DNA from 3 places in the Streptococcus sp. 1453 genome. Region 2 is predicted to be linked to each of the others. Evidence: predicted binding sites of a transcription regulator. Region 2 holds the regulator's gene; each other region holds the start of a gene.

Region 1 (7,593 bases), on a different contig from region 2:
AGCATGTTCATTTCGTACTCATAGCGTTGTCCTTCCACTTCCATCATAAAAGGAATCAAGTCTGTAGTGAAAGCACGAAGTCCTGTCTGTGTGTCTGAAACTGCTACGCCTGTTTGTATTTTAAATAAGATACGTGTCAAGCTATTTCCAAAGCGACTACGCAAGGGAACCTTGCCAGTAAAAGCACGAACACCAAGAACCAGAGTGCTAGGATTTTCGTTGGCCTTGTTACTAGTACGGAGTATGTCCCAAATCTTGTGTTGACCATCCGCATCTGCTGTAACGATCGTTCCAGGCATCTTGAGGGATTGAATGTAAGCAAAAGCTGTTTTCAAAGCCTGACCCTTACCTTGATTGACCTGATGACGAAGTACAGTCCCATAGTTTTCAGCCTGAGCAAATATTTCTTTACATTCAGGAGAACTACCATCATCAATCACAATGATAGAAAAATCACCCTTCTTGTGAATTTTTTCAATCAGTGTTAGCAGATTAAAATCAGGTTGATAAGCTGGAATAACTAGATAATTCATAGCTGTACCTCTTTCTTTTTGTTTGTATAAGTATACGTTCACTTGCTTAAAAAATCCTTATAACTGCTTTTTTATAAAAATAAATTGATGATTTCTCAAAAATAGACCATAAAGAGAAAACTCCATAGAAATGATTTCTACAGAGTTAGAACAGTATCTTTATAATAAATCTCTATAACTTATCCTTTAATTTCTCAACAAAGAGATAGGCTGCTGGACAGGTCAAAGTATTCTTAATCGTCAAATGGTTGATTTGATGGATCTTTTTGCGGTCAGTATGAGGGAATTCACGACAGGCCTTTGGACGAACGTCATAGATGGAACAGAGATTATCTCCTCCTAAAAATGGGCAAGGCATGGATTTGAAAACCTTGTCTCCATCTTCATCCACCTGCAGAAATTCAGCTTCAAAGGCCGGCAATTTCATTTTGAAATATTTGGCAATACGGGTGATGTCTGCCTCTTTGAAGTCAGGACCCAAAGTCTTACAACAGTTAGCACAGGCGGTACAATCAATCTCCTCAAAGACTTCTTGGTGAATCTGCTGGGCTATCTTATCCAAGTTCTTAGGTGGCTTTTTCTTTAAATTGGCTAAAACTTTACGGTGCTCCTTTTGCTTTTGCAAGGCTAGCTGATGGTAATACTCAATATCAATTTCTTTAGACATGATTTCTCTCTTATTCTAATTATTTTCCCCTATTATACCATTCCTCTGAACCATTGAAAAGTGGACTTTATTAGACTATACTTTCCCAAAATACATAAAAAACCTTGCAACTAGGTTACAAGGTTAATGACATTAATCAAAGTTAACGTATTCTTTTTGAAGTTCAAGAACTTCTTCCATTGTTGAACACTCTGTAAGGGCACGGTTAGCGTACTCTTCCATCTTAGCAGTATCCAATTTCTTCATCAAGCTACGTGTACGAAGGACTGATGTTGCTGACATAGAGAATTCATCCAAGCCCATTCCGACAAGAAGTGGAACAGCTGTTTGGTCACCAGCCATCTCACCACACATACCAGCCCATTTACCTTCAGCGTGAGCTGCCTTGATAACGTTGTTGATCAAGCGAAGGATTGATGGGTTATATGGTTGGTAAAGGTATGAAACTTGCTCGTTCATACGGTCTGCCGCCATTGTATATTGAATCAAGTCGTTTGTACCAATTGAGAAGAAGTCTACTTCTTTAGCAAATTGGTCTGCAAGCATCGCTGCTGCAGGGATTTCAATCATGATACCAACTTGGATGTTATCCGCAACTGCAACTCCTTCAGCAAGAAGATTTGCTTTTTCTTCTTCATAAACTGCTTTAGCTGCACGGAATTCTTTCAAGAGGGCAACCATTGGGAACATGATACGCAATTGACCATGAACAGAAGCACGAAGAAGGGCACGGATTTGTGTACGGAACATTGCATCTCCAGTTTCAGAAATAGAGATACGAAGGGCACGGAATCCAAGGAATGGGTTCATTTCATGTGGCATATCGAAGTAAGGAAGTTCCTTATCTCCACCGATATCCATTGTACGAACAACCACTGGTTTACCATTCATTCCCTCAAGAACAGCTTTGTATGCTTCATACTGCTCGTCTTCTGTTGGGAAATCTTGAGAATCCATGTACAAGAACTCTGTACGGTAAAGTCCAACAGCTTCTGCACCGTTGTTGTTAACACCTTCAACGTCTTTTGGAGTACCAATGTTAGCGGCCAACTCGAAGTGTTTACCGTCAGCAGTCACTGTTTGAGCATCTTTCAAAAGGGCCCATTCAGCTTTTTGTTTAGCATAAGCTTCACCAGCTGCTTTAAATTCTGCCGCTTGTTCATCTGTTGGGTTGATAATCACTTCACCAGTAATTCCGTTAACGGCAAGGATATCACCGTCTTTCACCACTTCAGTGATGTTATTTGTTCCCAATACAGCTGCAATTTCAAGTGTACGTGCCATGATAGCTGAGTGGCTTGTACGTCCACCGATGTTTGTTACAAAAGCTTTTACAAAGTTTTTGTCCAATTGAGCTGTATCAGATGGTGTCAAGTCATGCGCAATTACGATTACTTCTTCATTGATAGAAGCTGGGTTTGGCAATCTCTTGCCAAGAAGGTTTGCCAATACACGTTTTGTCACGTCGCGGATATCCGCTGCACGTTCTTGCATGTATGGGTTGTCTTCCATGCCTTCAAAGATAGTGATGAACATATCAGTCACTTCTTTAAGACCTGCTTCTGCATTGACTTTCTTAGCACGAATTGTTTCTTTAATCTGACCAATCAATTCTGGGTCAGAAAGAACCATCAAATGAGCGTCAAAAACTTGAGCCGCTTCTTCACCAAGCGTACCTACAGCTTTCTCGCGGATAAGAGAAAGCTCGTTTTGAGAAGCTTCAAGAGCAACATCCAAACGAGCCTCTTCTGCGTTTGTATCTTCGACTGAAATAGTCTCGAATGACAAATCCGGTTGAACGAGTAGATATGCTTTTGCAACTGCAACACCGTCAGATGCCGCGATTCCTTTAAGCATTTCTGTCATTTCCCTTATGCCAATCCTTCTTTTTCCATTGTTTCTGAGATTGCAGCGATAGCGTCATCTGCATCTGCACCTTCAGCTGAGATAGTTACGTCAGCACCTTGGCCAACACCAAGACTCATAACACCCATAATTGATTTAAGGTTAACTGATTTACCTTTGTACTCAAGAGTGATATCTGAAGCAAATTTGCTAGCAGTTTGTACCAACAATGTTGCTGGACGTGCGTGAATACCTGTTTCTGCCACTACGTGGAAATCTTTAGAAGCCATAGTTTGACTCTCCTTTTGTTCTTTCTTTTTTGAGTTATATGTGATAACCCTTACAATTTGGTATTATACCATCTTCTAGGATTTTTTTCAAGCATTTTCTGGATTTTCCTTCAATTTCCTTTCAGATAACTTGCTGAAAATCTTCTATCCTAGATAACAAAACACAGGATATAGTTTCTTTAAAAACGATTTATAGGATAATCATTGCTGTTTTATAAACCAAACACTACATATTGTGTTTTGTGAGCTTGACTAGAAAAACTGACCACTATATTTAGTTCAAATCATTGACAAAATTTTATTTTCTGATATACTAGGATAGAATTAAATTTTAAAGAGGAGTTACACAATGGTAACCGTATATTCTAAAAACAACTGTGTCCAATGTAAGATGACCAAACGTTTCTTGGACAGTAATAATGTCTCTTATCGTGAAATCAATCTTGATGAGCAGCCTGAGTACATCGATCAAGTTAAAGAGCTCGGTTTTAGCGCAGCTCCTGTTATCCAAACACCAACTGAAGTCTTTTCAGGTTTCCAGCCAGGAAAACTGAAACAATTAGCATAATCTTAGTACATCATCCAGAAGAAACTGCTTCTAGGGCTAACTTAGAAGCCTTTCTTTTGTAATTAGATAAGGGAAATTTTATGGGATTAAAACATCTTGAAGACGTAACTTACTTCCGTCTCAATAACGAAATTAACCGTCCTGTTAATGGACAAATCATGCTTCATAAAGATAAGGAAGCCTTGGATGCCTTCTTTAAAGAAAATGTAGTTCCAAACACTATGGTTTTTGATTCAATCAAGGATAAAATCAACTACCTCATTGAACACAACTACATCGAAACAGCCTTTATCAAGAAATACCGTCCAGAATTTTTGGAAGAATTGTCACAATTTATCAAAGATCAAAACTTCCAATTCAAGTCATTCATGGCAGCTTATAAATTTTACAATCAATATGCCTTAAAGACTAATGACGGTGAATATTATCTTGAAAGCATGGAAGACCGTGTCTTCTTTAACGCCCTTTATTTTGCTGATGGGAATGAAGCTATTGCAATCGATATTGCCAATGAAATCATCCACCAACGCTACCAACCTGCTACTCCTTCCTTCTTGAATGCTGGACGTGCTCGTCGTGGTGAATTGGTATCATGTTTCCTAATCCAAGTAACTGATGATATGAACTCTATCGGACGTTCTATCAACTCAGCTCTTCAACTTTCACGTATCGGTGGTGGTGTGGGAATTACCCTCAGCAACCTTCGTGAAGCTGGTGCACCTATTAAAGGCTATGAAGGAGCTGCTTCAGGTGTCGTTCCTGTTATGAAGCTTTTCGAAGATAGCTTCTCTTACTCTAACCAATTGGGTCAACGTCAAGGTGCCGGTGTTGTCTACCTCAACGTCTTTCACCCTGATATCATCGCCTTCCTTTCAACTAAGAAAGAAAATGCTGATGAGAAAGTTCGTGTAAAGACTCTCTCACTTGGTGTTGTAGTACCAGATAAATTCTATGAATTAGCTCGTAAAAATGAAGAAATGTACCTCTTCAGCCCATATTCTGTAGAACTTGAATACGGTGTGCCATTCAACTACATCGACATTACTGAAAAATACGATGAATTGGTCGCAAATCCAAATATTCGCAAGACAAAAATCAAGGCGCGTGATTTGGAAACTGAAATCTCTAAATTACAGCAAGAGTCTGGCTACCCTTATGTCGTCAACATTGATACGGCTAACCGTGCAAATCCTGTTGATGGAAAGATTATCATGAGTAACTTGTGTTCTGAGATTCTTCAAGTCCAAGAACCAAGCTTGATCAACGATGCTCAAGAATTCCTTCAAATGGGAACGGATGTTTCATGTAACCTGGGTTCAACCAACGTGGTCAACATGATGACTTCACCTGACTTTGGTCGTTCTATCCGTGCTATGGTTCGTGCCCTTACTTTCGTTACAGATAGTTCACACATCGTAGCTGTTCCTACCATCGACCACGGAAATAGCCAAGCTCATACCTTTGGTCTTGGTGCCATGGGACTTCACAGCTACCTTGCCCAACAATTGATTGAATATGGATCCCCTGAGTCTGTTGAGTTTACTAGCATCTACTTCATGCTCATGAACTACTGGACCTTGGTAGAATCAAACAATATCGCGCGTGAACGTGGTATTACCTTCCATAACTTTGAAAAATCAGACTATGCTAAGGGAAGCTACTTCGACAAGTATGTAACTGGCGAGTTTGTTCCAAAATCAGACCGTGTTAAAGAACTCTTCAAAGATGTCTTTATTCCAAGCGCTGCTGACTGGGCTGAACTTCGCGACAAGATTCAAGCAGATGGTCTTTACCACCAAAACCGTCTAGCTGTTGCTCCAAATGGTTCGATCAGTTACATCAACGACGTTTCTGCTTCTATCCACCCGATTACGCAACGGATCGAGGAACGTCAAGAAAAGAAAATTGGTAAAATCTACTATCCTGCTGCTGGCTTGTCAACAGAAACCATTCCTTACTACACTTCGGCTTACGACATGGATATGCGTAAAGTGATTGATGTTTACGCCGCTGCAACAGAGCACGTGGACCAAGGACTTTCACTTACTCTCTTCATGCGTAGTGATATTCCAAAAGGTCTTTACGAATGGAAGAAAGAAAACAAACAAACGACACGTGACTTGTCTATCCTTCGTAACTATGCCTTTAACAAGGGTATCAAGTCTATCTACTACGTCCGTACCTTTACAGATGATGGTGGAGAAGTCGGTGCTAACCAATGTGAAAGCTGTGTGATTTAATCTTTGCTTGAGTAAACTACATTTTCTCAGATAAGTATTCATTCACCCTGCTAAACTAAACTGGAATAAGCATCTATACTATGGAAAAACAAAAAAGTCGGGCTTCCGACTTTTTGTGCGAAACTACTCTAGGATTATGATAAAATAGAGATAATTGTGAGTTCGCAATACTAAACACAGAAAGAGATTTCAAATGGAAACTTACTACAAAGCCATTAACTGGAATGCCATCGAAGATGTCATCGACAAATCAACTTGGGAGAAACTGACGGAGCAATTCTGGCTCGATACACGTATTCCCTTGTCAAATGACTTGGATGACTGGAGAAAACTATCAAACAAAGAAAAAGACTTAGTTGGAAAAGTCTTTGGTGGTTTAACCCTTCTCGACACTATGCAATCTGAGACTGGGGTTCAAGCCCTTCGCGCAGATATCCGTACACCACATGAAGAAGCTGTTTTCAATAACATCCAATTTATGGAATCTGTCCACGCTAAATCTTATTCATCAATCTTTTCTACCTTAAATACAAAGGCTGAGATTGAAGAAATTTTCGAATGGACCAATACCAATCCTTATCTGCAAAAGAAGGCTGAGATTGTCAACGAAATCTACCTAAACGGTAGCCCACTTGAAAAGAAAGTTGCCAGTGTCTTCCTCGAAACCTTCCTCTTCTACTCAGGTTTCTTCACTCCCCTCTACTATCTTGGTAACAACAAACTAGCCAACGTTGCGGAAATCATTAAATTGATTATTCGTGATGAGTCTGTTCACGGAACCTACATTGGTTACAAATTCCAACTTGGTTTCAATGAATTACCTGAAGAAGAGCAAGAAAAACTCAAAGAATGGATGTACGACCTACTCTATACTCTTTATGAAAATGAAGAAGGCTACACAGAAAGCCTCTATGACGGTGTTGGTTGGACGGAAGAAGTCAAGACCTTCCTTCGCTACAATGCTAACAAGGCACTCATGAACCTGGGACAAGATCCACTCTTCCCAGATTCAGCAGATGATGTCAATCCAATCGTTATGAACGGTATTTCAACAGGAACATCTAACCACGACTTCTTCTCTCAAGTCGGAAATGGTTACCTCCTTGGTGAAGTTGAAGCCATGCAAGATGATGACTACAACTACGGTTTGGACTAATACTCTTCGAAAATCTCTTCAAACCACGTCAGCTTCGCCTTGCCGTACTCAAGTACAGCCTGCGGCTAGCTTCCTAGTTTGCTCTTTGATTTTCATTGAGTATAATTCTCCACCACTCTTAACCATCAAAAAGTAAACTAGAAACAACAAAATAATAACTTAATAAAAATATCGAAAGTTTTGAAAATAAACCTCGATATTTTTGTTTTTGTTTTATTTTGTTGTTTTTGTATTTGAATGATGAGCTAGTTTATGGTAAGATAGTAGTAGGAAACGAGGTGATAATATGCTCAA
Region 2 (7,593 bases):
AGCTATGAATATGAGTTCTTCAACAATGGCTATACCTGCTCCCATATAGAAATGGTCATTAAGTCCTACAAGTGAATTGACATAGAAATTAGAACTAAGATTGAAGGAAAGTTCAATAAATCCAATGATGATTTGGATACCAATGTAGGCTGCAACAGCGAGTGCTGTACGGTATTCATTGAAAAGCTGTCCAATGGAAATAGCCAAGTAGATGCAGAGGATGCTGGAAATGGTATTTAGTAGGAAGGATATACCTGTAAGAAAGATCTGAGGGAGATGTGTTTCTACAAATGTAATCACATAAGAAAGAGTGATCCATTCTGAAGCCGTTATGGTCACAATAATAACAGCACTTAGAACTAGGATAGCAGTGCTAATCATCGACCAGATAAAGGCACCGACTAGTTTGGCTGTGATGATATGGTGTTCAGATACTGGAAGGGTCAAAGTCAGATAGCCTTGTCGGTCATAGACACTGCCTTTAAAGCGTTTAATGATTAAGAAAAGAGTTGAAATTCCAAGTGTAATCATCAAGCCACCAAAGACGAGGGCTAGAAAAGTAAGTAAAACAGGTTGGCTTTCTTTGACAGGCAGATTGTTATAGGTCTGTGCTTGTATCCCGATAAGGGCAGAAAGGACTAGCACAGCAGCGTAGAGGGCTAAATACCACTTGTTAACATTTTTAAATTCGTAGCGAATTAAATTCCAAAACATAAATAATCTCCTTTGCTTAAGCCTTAAATTCCTGACGGAAGAGTTGGTCAATGGATTCACCCGACTCATAGCGAATATCGTCTACATTGCCTTGACGAACGACTTTTCCGTCCTTAAGGAAGACAATTTCATCTAAGATTGGCTCGATATCAGAAATCAAGTGGGTAGAAATCAAAACGGTAGAAGTTGGGGAGTAGTTGTTGATAATGGTATTGAGGATATAATCACGGGCTGCTGGATCCACCCCACCAATGGGTTCGTCTAAAACGTAGAGGCGGGCATCACGGCTCATAACCAAAATTAGTTGGACCTTTTCCTTGTTACCTTTTGATAATTTCTTGAGACGACTATTTTCATCAATGCCCAGGTCTGCAAGTAGATGATGGGCGCGTTCAAGATTGAAATCTTTATAGAAGGTCTTGAAGTAGGTTAGGGCTTCTTTGACCTTCATTTGTTCATTGAGATAGGTCGTATCCGGCAAATAAGCTACGATGGCCTTGGTTGCTGGGCTTGGATCCATGTCGTTGATCAGGACACGTCCTTGATCTGGTTGTAAGAGGCCATTGATTAGTTTAATCAGGGTTGTTTTTCCTGAGCCGTTTGGGCCAAGGAGACCAACAATTTTTCCAGCTGGAATGTCAAGAGAAACATTTTCAAGGGCTGGGGTTGCTCCATAAGATTTGGATACATTTTCAAATGCTAGTAATGACATAGGCTTAAACTCCTTTAATATAATCGCCGACTACGCTTGGTAGTTCTTCTTTTTCATAGCCAAAATAGGTCATGGAGGAAACGAAGTGTTCCAATTCTTCTTCCGATAATTGTTTGCGCGATTGGGCGATTAGCTCCTTATCCTCAGTCACAAATCGTCCAGTTGTTCGCTTGCTGTAGACAAATCCTTCTCGTTCAAGGTCTGACAAGGCTCTTTGGATAGTGTTTGGATTGACACCCGCCTCGCTAGCCAGCTCTCGCACGGTTGGAAGTTGTTGATTGGGTTCCAGTGTATGGGAAACAATCTGAAGCTTGATTTTCTCCATAATCTGTAAATAGATAGGTTTTTTGTTGTCAAATGTCCAGGACATCTTGGTCTCCTTTCTTTTATCCTTTTTGTCTTAATTAAATAATACAACAAAACAAAAAACTTGTCAAGCAAAAAGAAGAATTGTTTTGGGAATTGTTTAAAAAATGGTATAATGAAAAGAAAACGATAAGGAGGGAAAGGATGCGTTGTCCAAAATGTGGGGCTACCAAGTCAAGTGTTATCGATAGTCGCCAAGCAGAAGAAGGGAACACTATTCGTAGAAGACGTGAGTGCGATGAATGCCAACACCGTTTTACAACCTACGAACGGGTAGAAGAAAGAACCTTAGTGGTTGTTAAAAAAGATGGCACACGGGAACAGTTCTCCAGAGATAAAATCTTTAATGGGATTATCCGCTCAGCCCAGAAACGTCCTGTGTCAAGTGATGAAATCAACATGGTAGTCAATCGTATCGAACAGAAACTCCGTGGTCGAAATGAAAATGAAATTCAAAGTGAGGACATTGGTTCACTCGTCATGGAGGAGTTGGCTGAACTGGACGAGATTACCTATGTACGTTTTGCCAGTGTCTATCGTAGTTTTAAGGATGTCAGTGAGCTAGAGAGCCTGCTCCAACAAATTACCCAGTCCTCTAAAAAGAAAAAGGAAAGATAAATGAAGCCAATTGACCGTTTTTCTTATCTAAAGAATAATCGGGTGTCGCAAGATACCTCATCTCTGGTACAGTGCTACCTCCCGATTATCGGTCAGGAGGCACTGAGCCTTTATCTTTATACGATTAGTTTTTGGGATAATGGCAGAAAGGAATACCTTTTTTCAAGCATTCTCAATCATCTCAACTTTGGGATGGACAGACTTTTAAAATCCTTGAAAATCCTATCTGCTTTCAATCTTTTGACCCTCTATCAAAAAGGGGATGTTTATCAGCTAGCTATCCATGCTCCTCTCTCGAGTCAGGACTTCTTGGTGCATCCTGTGTATCGTAGACTTTTGGAGAAAAAGATTGGCGATGCAGCTGTGGAGGATTTGAAAGTTGAAAGTGCTGATGGAGAAGAAATACCTGTCTCACTCAATCAAGTCTTTCCAGATTTGGCAGAGCTGGGAAGTCAAGAAGACCTTGGTCTCAAGAAGAAAGTGGCCAATGATTTTGACTTGGAACATTTTCGCCAGCTGATGGCTCGAGATGGACTTCGTTTTGCGGATGAGCAGTCCGATGTCTTAAACCTCTTTGCTATTGCCGAGGAGAAGAAATGGACTTGGTTTGAAACCTATCAATTGGCCAAGTCAACAGCTGTTTCTCAGGTTATTTCAACCAAACGCATGCGTGAAAAAATTGCTCAAAAACCAATTTCCTCTGACTTTAGTCTTAAGGAAACAACCATTATCAAAGAAGCCAAAAGTAAAACTGCCCTGCAGTTCTTGGCAGAAATCAAGCAAACACGCAAGGGAACCATTACCCAAACAGAAAGAGAACTCTTGCAACAGATTGCTGGCTTGGGCTTGCTGGACGAAGTCATCAATATCATTCTTTTATTGACCTTTAATAAGGTCGATTCGGCAAATATCAATGAGAAATATGCCATGAAGGTGGCCAATGACTATGCCTATCAAAAGATTCATTCGGCAGAAGAGGCAGTCTTGCGGATCCGTGAGCGTGGGCAGAAAAGTCAGGCTCAAAAAAGCAGTAAACCGAGTCCTGCCAAGTCCAATGTACCCAAGTGGAGCAATCCAGATTATAAGAATGAAACCAGCGAGGAAACTCGTCTGGAATTAGAACGTAAGAAACAAGAACTATTAGCTCGATTAGAAAAAGGAGGAGATTAGATGGAAAGTGTCGGAGACGTACTCAAACGTCAACCTAGCCGTTTTCATTATCAAGATTTGGTCCAGAAAATCATGAAAGATTCTGATGTTGCGGCTTTTATCCAGCAAGAATCCTTGACCCCAGAGGAATTAAATCGCAGTATCTCCAAGTTTAATCAGTACATCACCGAGCGTGACAAGTTTCTTCGTGGTGATACGGATTATATTGCCAAAGGCTACAAGCCGATTTTGGTTATGAATCATGGCTATGCGGATGTCTCATATGAAGAAACTCCTGAACTAATCGCAGCTGAAAAAGAAGCGGCTATTAAGAACCGCCTCAAGTTAATCAATCTGCCAGCTACTCTCAAGAAAGCTAGTTTAGCTCAAGTAGATTTGGATGATTTGGGGCGCTTGCCAGTTTTTGAAAAGCTATTAGCCTTCGTGGAGCAATATCCAGCTATTCAAAAAGGTCTTTACTTGTATGGAGACTTTGGTGTGGGTAAAAGTTTCATGGTGGCTGCCTTAGCCCATGATTTATCAGAAAAACGTGGTGTTTCATCCACTCTCCTCCACTATCCTAGCTTTGTCATTGATGTCAAAAATGCTATCGGTGATGGTAATGTCAAGACCTTGGTGGATGAGATTAAACTGTCTGAAGTCCTGATTTTAGATGACATTGGTGCCGAGCAATCAACAGCTTGGGTACGTGATGAAATCCTGCAAGTCATTCTTCAATATCGGATGCAGGAAAATTTACCGACCTTTTTCACCTCCAACTTCAACTTTGAAGAATTGGAGCAGCATTTTGCTAAAGGGAAACATGGAAATGACGAGACCTGGGAAGCCAGACGGGTCATGGAACGCATCCGTTATTTGGCTGAGGAGACTCGTTTAGAAGGAGTAAACCGTCGATGACAGAAACGATTAAACTGATGAAAGCTCATAAGTCTGTTCGAAGATTTAAGGAGCAAGCCCTTCCTCAGGAAGACTTGACTGAAATCCTGACTGCAGCCCAGATGGCCTCGTCTTGGAAGAATTTTCAATCCTACTCTGTTGTTGTGGTACGAAGTCAGGAAAAGAAAGATGCCTTGTATGAATTGGTACCTCAAGAAGCCATTCGCCAGTCAGCTGTTTTTCTTCTTTTTGTCGGAGATTTGAACCGAGCAGAAAAGGGAGCACGACTTCATACCGACATCTTCCAACCTCAAGGTGTAGAAGGTCTCTTGATTAGTTCAGTCGATGCGGCCCTTGCTGGTCAAAATGCCCTGCTGGCAGCTGAAAGTTTGGGCTATGGAGGTGTCATCATTGGTTTGGTACGGTACAAGTCAGAAGAAGTGGCAGAGCTTTTTAACCTGCCTGACTACACCTATCCTGTCTTTGGGATGGCACTAGGTTTACCAAATGAAGAGCATGAAGTCAAACCTCGCTTGCCATTGAATCAAGTGGTCTTTGAGGAAGAATACCAGGAACAAACAGTTGATGTGATTGAGGCTTATGACCGTGTACAGGCGGACTATGCTGGAGCACGTGCGACCACAAGCTGGAGTCAGCGCCTAGCAGAACAGTTTGGTCAAGCTGAACCAAGCTCAACTAGAAAAAATCTTGAACAGAAGAAGTTATTGTAGAAAGTGAGAAATTATGGCCCTACCAACTATTGCCATTGTAGGACGTCCCAATGTTGGGAAATCAACCCTATTTAATCGGATCGCTGGTGAGCGAATCTCCATTGTAGAGGATGTCGAAGGAGTGACACGTGACCGTATTTATGCAACGGGTGAGTGGCTCAATCGTTCGTTTAGCATGATTGATACAGGAGGAATCGATGATGTCGATGCTCCTTTCATGGAACAAATCAAGCACCAGGCAGAAATTGCCATGGAAGAAGCCGATGTTATCGTCTTTGTGGTGTCTGGTAAGGAAGGAATTACCGATGCAGACGAATACGTAGCCCGTAAGCTTTATAAGACCCACAAACCAGTTATCCTCGCGGTTAACAAGGTGGACAACCCAGAGATGCGAAATGATATCTATGATTTTTATGCCCTCGGTTTGGGTGAACCGCTGCCTATCTCATCTGTCCATGGTATCGGTACAGGGGATGTGCTAGACGCCATCGTAGAAAATCTTCCAAATGAATATGAAGAAGAAAATCCAGATGTGATTAAGTTTAGCCTAATTGGACGTCCCAATGTTGGAAAATCAAGCTTGATTAACGCTATTTTGGGCGAAGACCGTGTTATTGCCAGTCCTGTTGCTGGAACAACGCGTGACGCCATTGATACCCACTTTACAGATACAGATGGTCAAGAGTTTACCATGATTGATACGGCTGGTATGCGTAAATCTGGTAAGGTTTATGAAAATACCGAGAAATATTCTGTCATGCGTGCCATGCGTGCTATTGACCGTTCAGATGTTGTCTTGATGGTCATCAATGCGGAAGAGGGTATTCGTGAATACGATAAGCGTATCGCAGGATTTGCCCATGAAGCTGGTAAAGGGATGATTATCGTGGTCAATAAGTGGGATACACTTGAAAAAGACAACCATACTATGAAAAACTGGGAAGAAGATATCCGTGAGCAGTTCCAATACCTGCCTTACGCACCGATTATCTTTGTATCAGCTTTGACCAAGCAACGCCTCCACAAACTTCCTGAAATGATCAAGCAAATCAGCGAAAGTCAAAACACACGTATTCCATCAGCTGTCTTGAACGATGTGATTATGGATGCTATTGCTATCAACCCAACACCGACAGACAAAGGAAAACGCCTTAAGATTTTCTACGCGACCCAAGTGGCAACCAAACCACCAACCTTTGTCATCTTTGTCAATGAAGAAGAACTCATGCACTTTTCTTACCTACGTTTCTTGGAAAATCAAATCCGCAAGGCCTTTGTCTTTGAAGGAACACCAATCCATCTCATCGCAAGAAAGCGTAAATAAAGAAGTAGAATCTGGAATGACATTTCCAGATTTTTTTGATATAATAAAATAATAGAAAACGCTATCAAAAAGGAGGTGTCGATGAAACATTTGTTTAAATTGATAATCTTATTGCCCTGGTTTTACTTTTTCAACTGGATTGAAAAGGATAATAGAGAAAGTAAATTTTTCCCAATTTTTTACTATTTTTACTGGTTTTACATCCCCCTCTATGCTCTTTTTAGCCTTGCTTGGACAGTTATTTCAGTTCTGTTTTTCAATATCGTCTTGAGAAATTTGACAGATATCAAGTTATGGGGCATTTGGTTTCTTTTTATTCTGCTAGCTATTGGTCTGAATAGGTTAACTTATTTCTGTTTCAAAAAAATGCTTCGCTTGAGACGAGAACTAGGGAAGTCTAAAGCGGGGAGGCATTGATTTATATCGGTTTTTATTTGTAGGAGGTGGCTTATGAAGATTCCTCTCTTAACTTTGGCAAGGCATAAATTTGTTTATGTCTTGCTTACTTTGCTTTTTCTTGCTTTGGTTTATCGTGATGTTTTGATGACTTATTTCTTTTTTGATATTCATGCACCTGACCTAGCCAAATTTGATGGACAAGCAATTAAAAATGACTTATTAAAATCAGCATTAGATTTTCGTATTCTCCAGTTCAATCTAGGTTTTTATCAATCATTTATTATTCCAATCATCATTGTTTTGCTAGGTTTTCAATATATTGAGCTGAAAAATAAAGTTTTACGATTGAGTATTGGAAGAGAAGTGAGTTATCAAGGGTTAAAAAGAAAGTTGACTTTTCAACTTGCAAGTATCCCTTGTGTGATATATTTAGTGACTGTGCTGATAATTGCAATTTTAACTTATTTCTTTGGGACTTTTTCTCCTCTTGAATGGAATTCTCTATTTTCTGATGGGAGTAGTTTACAAAGGCTCCTAGATGGAGAGATAACAAGCTATTTGTTCTTTACTTGTGTCCTACTAATCGGTATTTTCATCAATGCAGTCTATTTTTTTAAAATAGTTGATTATTTAGGGAATGTGACTCGTTCGGCAATTGCCTATTTGATGTTTCTTTGGCTTGG
Region 3 (7,593 bases), on a different contig from region 2:
GCAGATACGCAGGACTTGTTATTCATTACAGGGTCTCTCTATTTTATCTCAGAAGTACGGGGCTACCTGCTGGGTCATGAGCAGATAAATTGACCTCTTTAGCAAGTCTTAGTCTCTTAGTAGCATGTTCACAAAGAGTTCAACAGGTTCAACAACCAGCAGCTCAACCGCAATCACAACCTGCTGCTTCATCGTCTACAGAAAATACAAACCAGGTAGCAACAAGTTCTTCACAAAATGCACCTGAGGCTCAACCGACCGATATTGATGGGACTTATACTGGTCAGGATGACGGAGACCGTATCACTTTGGTAGTGATTGGTACAACTGGTACATGGACACAGGTAGAAACTGACGGGGAACAAGAAATCAAGCAGGTCAGCTTCGATGCATCTAATCAACGTATGATTATTGGTGATGATGTCAAGATTTATTCAATTAATGGTAATCAGATGACTATCGACGATATGGATAGAGAAGCGTCTGATCGCATCGTTTTAACTAAATAAGACTATGCAAGTAGGAAGGGCTGGATTTTCCAGTCTTTTTACTTTTACCTAGAAAATAATCATAAATACTTGCCTTCTACCGAATACCTGCGTTATACTAGTATCAATTACCTGTTTTTAGTATTCAAAATATCAAGGAGGAGATATGAAATATAGGAAATTTCAATTATTGATGTCCAAGTATGGCTTTAGTCTTTTGATTATGCTACTTGAACTTTGTCTGGTTTTTGGTCTCTTTCTTTATTTAGGACGCATGGCTCCCATTTTATGGATTACTGTCCTCATTCTACTGAGTATCATCACAATCATTTCGATAGTCAACCGTAATACGACTCCTGAGAATAAGGTAACCTGGTTATTAGTAGCCTTTGTGCCAGTATTTGGCCCCTTGCTCTATCTGATGTTTGGTGAGAGGCGATTGTCCAAAAAAGAAATCAAACAACTGAAGAAGCTAGGCTCCATGCATTTCCAAGAAGCAAATAGCCAGCTACTAAAAGAGGAATTAAAAGAAAGTGACAAGGCGGCATATGGTGTCATCAAGTCCTTATTGAGTATGGATACCAATGCTGACATCTATGATCAAACTGCCTCTACATTTTTTTCTAGCGGAGAGGTTATGTGGGAAAAGATGGTAGAAGATCTTAAAAAGGCTGAGAAATTTATCTTCTTGGAATATTACATTATAGAAGAAGGTTTGATGTGGAATCGTATTCTAGAAATCTTGGAGCAAAAAGTCGCTCAAGGCATTGAAGTTAAACTGCTCTATGACGATATTGGCTGTATGGCTACTTTAACAGGAGATTATGCACATCGACTTCGTCAGCTAGGCATCGAGGCCCATAAATTCAATAAAGTTATTCCTCGTTTGACAGTGGCCTATAATAACAGAGATCATCGAAAAATATTGATTGTTGATGGTCAGATAGCCTATACTGGTGGGGTCAATCTGGCAGATGAGTACATTAACCACGTCAAGAGATTTGGTTATTGGAAGGATAGTGGAATTCGCTTAGACGGACTAGCAGTAAAAGCCCTGACACGCTTGTTTTTAACCACTTGGTACATCAATCGAGGAGAGATTAGTGATTTTGATCAATATCATTTAGAAAATCATTCTATCCCAAGTGACGGTTTAACCATTCCATATGGGAGTGGACCCAAGCCAATTTTTCGAACGCAGGTAGGGAAAAAGGTTTATCAGAGTTTAATCAATCAAGCAACGGAATCGGTCTATATTACGACACCTTATTTGATCATAGATTATGATTTAACGGAGACAATCAAAAATGCTGCTATGAGAGGAGTCGATGTTCGAATTATCACCCCTTACATACCAGATAAGAAGTTCATTCAGTTAGTCACAAGAGGCGCTTATCCAGATCTTCTTTCTGCTGGTGTTCGAATTTATGAGTATAGTCCAGGTTTTATTCATAGTAAGCAGATGTTGGTAGACGAAGATTTTGCGGTGGTGGGGACAATCAATCTCGACTACCGGAGCTTGGTACACCATTATGAAAATGCAGTCTTACTCTATAAAACTCCTTCTATAATGGAAATAGCCCGAGATTTTCAAAATATATTTGCAGATTCTCAGGAAGTCTATCCTCATTCTATCAAAACGAGCTGGTATCAAAAACTTGTAAAAGAAATCGCCCAGTTATTCGCCCCTATCTTATAAGAAATCTAGGACTTAGGAAATGACCGAGTCCTCTTTTTCTTGCTTTTTACGAATAGAAAGATATAGGGAGGGACGATGCTGACTCAGAAAGAATTGGATTATATCATGTCATTTAAACAGACACATTTACACCGCTTTCGGGAAATTGAAACCTTTGTGAAACTATGCAAAAAATCACTCAAACAGCCATCGCAAGCTGACAATCCTAGGACTTTTTGATATACTAAGACAGATAAATTGAATAGGAGAAACGATATGAGTGTGTATGGTAGAGTAGAAGAAGTTCATCAGGAGAATCGTGAACCTCTAGAATACCAAATCGAACAAGAATCGCATCATCGTGAATCAAGTCGTCTTCCTTTGGTAAAAATTTTACTATGGAGTACGCTTGTAACGGGGATAACTCTAGGAGTACCGCTATTACTCGATTTAATGAGTGCACAGGAAGTGCAGGATTTTTATGCAGGTTGGGCCCTTCATCAGACAGGGAAGATTTACAGCGACTATTATGGAAGTCAAGGTTTGCTTTATTATTTGCTGACTTACGTGACTCAGGGTGGATTTTTCTTTGCCATTTTTGAGTGGTTAGCCTTGGTAGCAGGAGGATTTTTCCTTTTTAGATCAGCGGACACCTTGACAGAGCAAGGAGACCAAGCTGGACAAGTGGTGACTATTTTTTACATGCTAGTTACAGGTCTTGCTTTTGGTGGAGGATATGCGACTCTTTTAGCGCTTCCCTTCTTATTCGCGGCCTTTAGTTTAGTTGCGGCTTATCTAAGCAATCCAAGCCATGATAAGGGATTTGTACGGATTGGGCTGGCTTTGGCGGGTGGATTTTTCTTTGCTCCCTTGTCATCGCTCCTGTTTATTGCTGTAGTGAGTTTAGGCTTGTTGGTCTTTAACCTTGGGCATAGACGCGTTGCGCATGGGTTTTATCAGTTTCTTGCGGTGGCTTTAGGTTTTTCACTTGTCTTTTATCCAACTGCCTACTATAGTGTTGCAACAGGAAGTTTTGGGGATGCCATTAGTGGTATTCGTTATCCCATTGACAGTATTCGCTTTGATTTCACTTCTAAAATTTTAGAGAATATAGCTTTTTATGGCTTGTTGTCCCTCGGTTTGGGATTTGTAGTTTGTATCTTTTTAGGTCTCTTTCAATCCAAGCCCTCTAAACTATACGTCATTTCGGTTCCTGCAAGTCTTGTGACAATTTTAGGTTTGATTTTGCTTTTCTTTTCACAAGAGCCTCTGCACGCTTCCTATTTGATGGTCATCTTCCCTGTTTTCCTACTTTTATTGGTAACCAATATTAAGAGTCAACAGAGGGGGCGTAGTGTTAGAAGAAGACGAAGAGAAACGCCAGTTAGTCTATGGAGTCGTTTCTTCAAAGGAAATCTATATCTGCCAGTTTTAGGGCTTGTCTATCTTTTGTCTGTTCCCTTTTTGATGAAGTTTGTCCTTTATCCGGTACCTTATCAAGAACGTGATCGTCTTGCTGATTTGGTAAAAGAGGAGACAAGTACGGAAGATGCTATCTATGCATGGGATGATACTGCAACTCTTTATCGTAAGAGTGAGCGTTTGTCGCCATCGGCTATTTTGTCCCCGATGCACTATACAGCAACTGAGGAAAACCGGAATAAGCTACTTAATGACTTGAAAGAAAAACAACCTAAGGTGATTGTGGTAAATGACAAAGTGCCAGTCTGGTCTGAAGTAGAAACAATCTTGAAAGAAAATTACCAACAAGTAAAGACGGATTACTCAGAGTTTAAAGTCTATAAAATCAAATAACCAAATCAATATCTTGTGTATTTTTAAAAATTTTAGGATTTTTAACACAAGATATTGATTTTTCTTTTTAGAGTGGTATAATACTTTTTAGAAAGAACATTTTAGAAAAGAGCATGCATATGATTGCACTAGAAGAAAAAATTACAATTTTGCCAACTCTCTTCGTCGAGAAACGAGATGGGAGACGTGTTGTATTTGATGTGGATAAGATTGACAAGGCTCTCCACAAGGCGGCAGACAAGGTTATGGATGTGACACCCTTGGTTGAAAAGCGCCTAAATGCTCTGACCGAGCGAATTGTCACAGAAATTCATAGTCGATTTCCACAGGGGGTTAAGATTTACGAAATTCAAAATATCGTAGAACATGAATTGCTTGAAGCCAAAGAATATGCGCTGGCTGAGGAGTATATCACTTATCGAACACAGAGGGATTTTGAGCGCTCAAAAGCGACAGATATTAACTTTAGTATCCATAAGCTTCTCAATAAAGATCAGGCAGTTGTCAATGAAAATGCGAACAAAGACAGCGACGTCTTTAATACCCAGCGTGATTTGACAGCAGGCATCGTTGGAAAATCAATCGGACTGCAAATGCTTCCTAAGCATGTAGCCAATGCCCACCAAAAGGGGGATATCCACTATCATGATTTGGATTATAGCCCCTACACACCTATGACCAACTGCTGTTTGATTGATTTCAAGGGGATGTTGGAAAATGGTTTTAAGATTGGAAATGCAGAGGTAGAAAGTCCCAAGTCTATCCAGACTGCGACAGCTCAGATTTCGCAAATCATCGCCAACGTTGCTTCTAGCCAGTATGGGGGCTGTTCAGCTGACCGTATCGATGAAGTCTTGGCGCCTTATGCAGAGAAGAATTACCAAAAACACCTCAAAGATGCAGAAGAGTGGGTTTTACCTGAAAAACGGGAAGATTATGCCTGGAAGAAAACGCAAAAAGACATCTATGATGCCATGCAATCTCTTGAGTATGAAATCAACACCCTCTTTACTTCAAATGGGCAAACACCTTTCACTTCGCTAGGTTTTGGCCTGGGAACCAATCGTTTTGAGCGGGAAATTCAAAAAGCTATCTTGAACATCCGAATCAAGGGACTTGGTTCAGAACACCGCACAGCTATCTTCCCTAAACTTATCTTCACGCTTAAAAGAGGACTCAACTTAGAGGAAGGGACACCCAACTACGACATCAAGCAGTTGGCTCTAGAGTGCGCAACCAAACGGATGTACCCAGATGTTTTGTCCTATGATAAAATTGTTGAGTTGACAGGTTCTTTCAAAGTTCCTATGGGTTGTCGTTCTTTCCTTCAAGGTTGGAAAGACGAGAATGGCGTAGAAGTCAATTCAGGTCGGATGAATCTAGGCGTTGTGACGGTCAATCTTCCTCGCATCGCCCTCGAGTCTGATGGTGACATGAATAAGTTCTGGGAAATCTTCAACGAGCGAATGAATATTGCGGAAGATGCTCTGGTTTATCGTGTCGAACGAACCAAGGAAGCAACACCAGCAAATGCTCCTATCCTTTATCAATACGGTGCTTTTGGTCATCGTCTAGGTAAAGAAGAAAGTGTTGACCAGCTCTTTAAGAATCGTCGAGCGACCGTTTCGCTGGGCTATATCGGCTTGTATGAGGTAGCAACTGTTTTCTTTGGTAACAGCTGGGAAAGCAATCCAGAAGCTAAGGAATTCACGCTGGATATCATTCGTGATATGAAACGCCGTGTAGAAGAGTGGTCTGACCAATATGGCTACCATTTCTCTATATACTCAACACCGTCCGAAAGCTTGACAGATCGTTTCTGTAGACTAGATACAGAAAAGTTCGGCTCTATTCCTGATATTACGGACAAGGAGTACTACACCAACTCTTTCCACTACGATGTTCGTAAAAATCCAACACCATTTGAAAAATTAGACTTTGAGAAAGTCTATCCAGAAGCAGGTGCGTCAGGTGGTTTCATCCATTATTGTGAGTATCCAGTCCTCCAGCAAAATCCTAAGGCTCTGGAAGCTGTCTGGGATTATGCCTATGACCGTGTGGGCTATCTTGGGACCAATACTCCAATAGACCGTTGCTACAAGTGTGACTTTGAAGGGGATTTTGAACCAACTGAGAGGGGCTTTGCTTGTCCAAACTGTGGCAATAGCGATCCTAAAACAGTAGACGTTGTTAAACGGACTTGTGGCTATCTAGGCAATCCTCAAGCGAGACCGATGGTAAACGGCCGTCACAAGGAAATCGCTGCGCGTGTCAAACACATGAATGGATCAACGATTAAAATAGCTGGACATCAAGTAACAAATTAGAAAGAAATGAAATGGGAAAATATCAATTAGACGATAAGGGTCGCGCACAAGTGACCCGTTATCACGAGAAACACTCTAAAGGTGGAGTTGGTAAGAAAGAACGCTTGCTCAGCCTCAGAGAACAATTTTTAAACAAGAACAAGAAAAAATAAAAGTGATACTCAATGAAAATCAAAGAGCAAACTAGGAAGCTAGCCGCAAGCTGTACTTGAGTACGGTAAGGCGACGCTGACGTGGTTTGAATTTGATTTTCGAAGAGTATGAGAGTCAGCTCTCGCTTTTCTCATAGTGGGAGGTAAGGATGGAATTACGCAGACCAAGATTAGCAGATAAAGAAACAGTTTTAGACATGATGGCAGAGTTTGAGCAGACCCAATCAGCTCACGATGGGGGCTTTTGGGATACAGAGAACTTTGTGTATGAAGAGTGGTTGGAAACAAATATGCAAAAAGAGATGGGAATAAACTTGCCTGAAAATCGTGTTCCTTCTATTCAATTTGTATCATTTGATGATGTAGGTCGTGCTCTAGGATTTTTGAATCTGCGATTGAGACTGAATGAGGGATTGCTGAATTATGCTGGTCATATTGGCTACTCCATTCGTCCGTCAGAAAGAGGCAAAGGTTATGCGAAAGAAACTCTCCGTCAGGGCTTGCAAGTTGCTAAAGAAAAGAACATCAAGAAGACTCTTGTGACCTGTAACGTGAATAATCCTGCTAGTAGAGCAGTCATTCTAGCAAATAGAGGTCTCATTGAGGATGTTCGTAATGAAGTCGAGCGTTATTGGATAGAGGTGGCGAATGAATAATCCAAAACCACAAGAATGGAAAAGTGAGGAACTCAGTCAAGGCCGTATCATTGACTACAAGGCCTTTAACTTTGTGGACGGCGAAGGCGTGCGCAACTCTCTCTATGTATCAGGCTGCATGTTTCACTGCGAGGGGTGTTATAATGTTGCGACTTGGTCTTTCAATGCAGGAATTCCCTACACAGCAGAATTAGAAGAACAGATCATGGAAGATCTCGCTCAACCTTATGTTCAAGGATTGACCTTGCTGGGAGGGGAGCCTTTCCTCAATACGGGCATTCTCTTGCCTCTCGTTAAACGCATCCGAAAGGAATTGCCAGAAAAAGACATCTGGTCCTGGACGGGCTACACTTGGGAAGAAATGATGTTGGAAACTCCAGATAAACTGGAACTCTTATCACTAATTGACATCCTTGTCGATGGACGGTATGACCGAACTAAGAGAAATCTCATGCTCCAGTTTCGAGGTTCTTCCAA

The links. The regulator NrdR, encoded in region 2, represses ribonucleotide reductase genes. The targets are predictions, from matches to a motif close to ACACNATATATNGTGT.
Region 1: a site for NrdR is predicted at 3,559-3,574, ahead of nrdH (glutaredoxin-like protein NrdH). Genes of this name have one in related genera too.
Region 3: a site for NrdR is predicted at 4,026-4,041, ahead of nrdD (anaerobic ribonucleoside-triphosphate reductase). Genes of this name have one in related genera too.

Annotation. Positions count from the first base shown of each region.
Region 1 is NZ_VMLZ01000003.1:98,924-106,516, reverse strand. It holds gene HW098_RS02470 (bifunctional glycosyltransferase family 2/GtrA family protein) at 1-533, opposite strand, end outside; gene HW098_RS02465 (YkgJ family cysteine cluster protein) at 706-1,200, opposite strand; gene ptsP (phosphoenolpyruvate--protein phosphotransferase) at 1,333-3,066, opposite strand; gene HW098_RS02455 (phosphocarrier protein HPr) at 3,072-3,335, opposite strand; gene nrdH (glutaredoxin-like protein NrdH) at 3,685-3,903, shown strand; gene nrdE (class 1b ribonucleoside-diphosphate reductase subunit alpha) at 3,984-6,143, shown strand; gene nrdF (class 1b ribonucleoside-diphosphate reductase subunit beta) at 6,337-7,299, shown strand; gene HW098_RS02435 (DeoR/GlpR family DNA-binding transcription regulator) at 7,586-7,593, shown strand, end outside.
Region 2 is NZ_VMLZ01000008.1:21,258-28,850, reverse strand. It holds gene HW098_RS07175 (hypothetical protein) at 1-714, opposite strand, end outside; gene HW098_RS07170 (ABC transporter ATP-binding protein) at 731-1,426, opposite strand; gene HW098_RS07165 (GntR family transcriptional regulator) at 1,431-1,796, opposite strand; gene nrdR (transcriptional regulator NrdR) at 1,937-2,410, shown strand; gene HW098_RS07155 (replication initiation and membrane attachment family protein) at 2,411-3,580, shown strand; gene dnaI (primosomal protein DnaI) at 3,581-4,477, shown strand; gene HW098_RS07145 (NADPH-dependent oxidoreductase) at 4,474-5,187, shown strand; gene der (ribosome biogenesis GTPase Der) at 5,201-6,511, shown strand; gene HW098_RS10565 (hypothetical protein) at 6,593-6,928, shown strand; gene HW098_RS07135 (hypothetical protein) at 6,962-7,593, shown strand, end outside.
Region 3 is NZ_VMLZ01000005.1:325,535-333,127, reverse strand. It holds gene HW098_RS05135 (folylpolyglutamate synthase/dihydrofolate synthase family protein) at 1-93, shown strand, start outside; gene HW098_RS05130 (SP_0198 family lipoprotein) at 90-509, shown strand; gene cls (cardiolipin synthase) at 655-2,187, shown strand; gene HW098_RS05120 (hypothetical protein) at 2,443-3,981, shown strand; gene nrdD (anaerobic ribonucleoside-triphosphate reductase) at 4,101-6,308, shown strand; gene HW098_RS05110 (hypothetical protein) at 6,320-6,460, shown strand; gene HW098_RS05105 (GNAT family N-acetyltransferase) at 6,610-7,116, shown strand; gene nrdG (anaerobic ribonucleoside-triphosphate reductase activating protein) at 7,109-7,593, shown strand, end outside.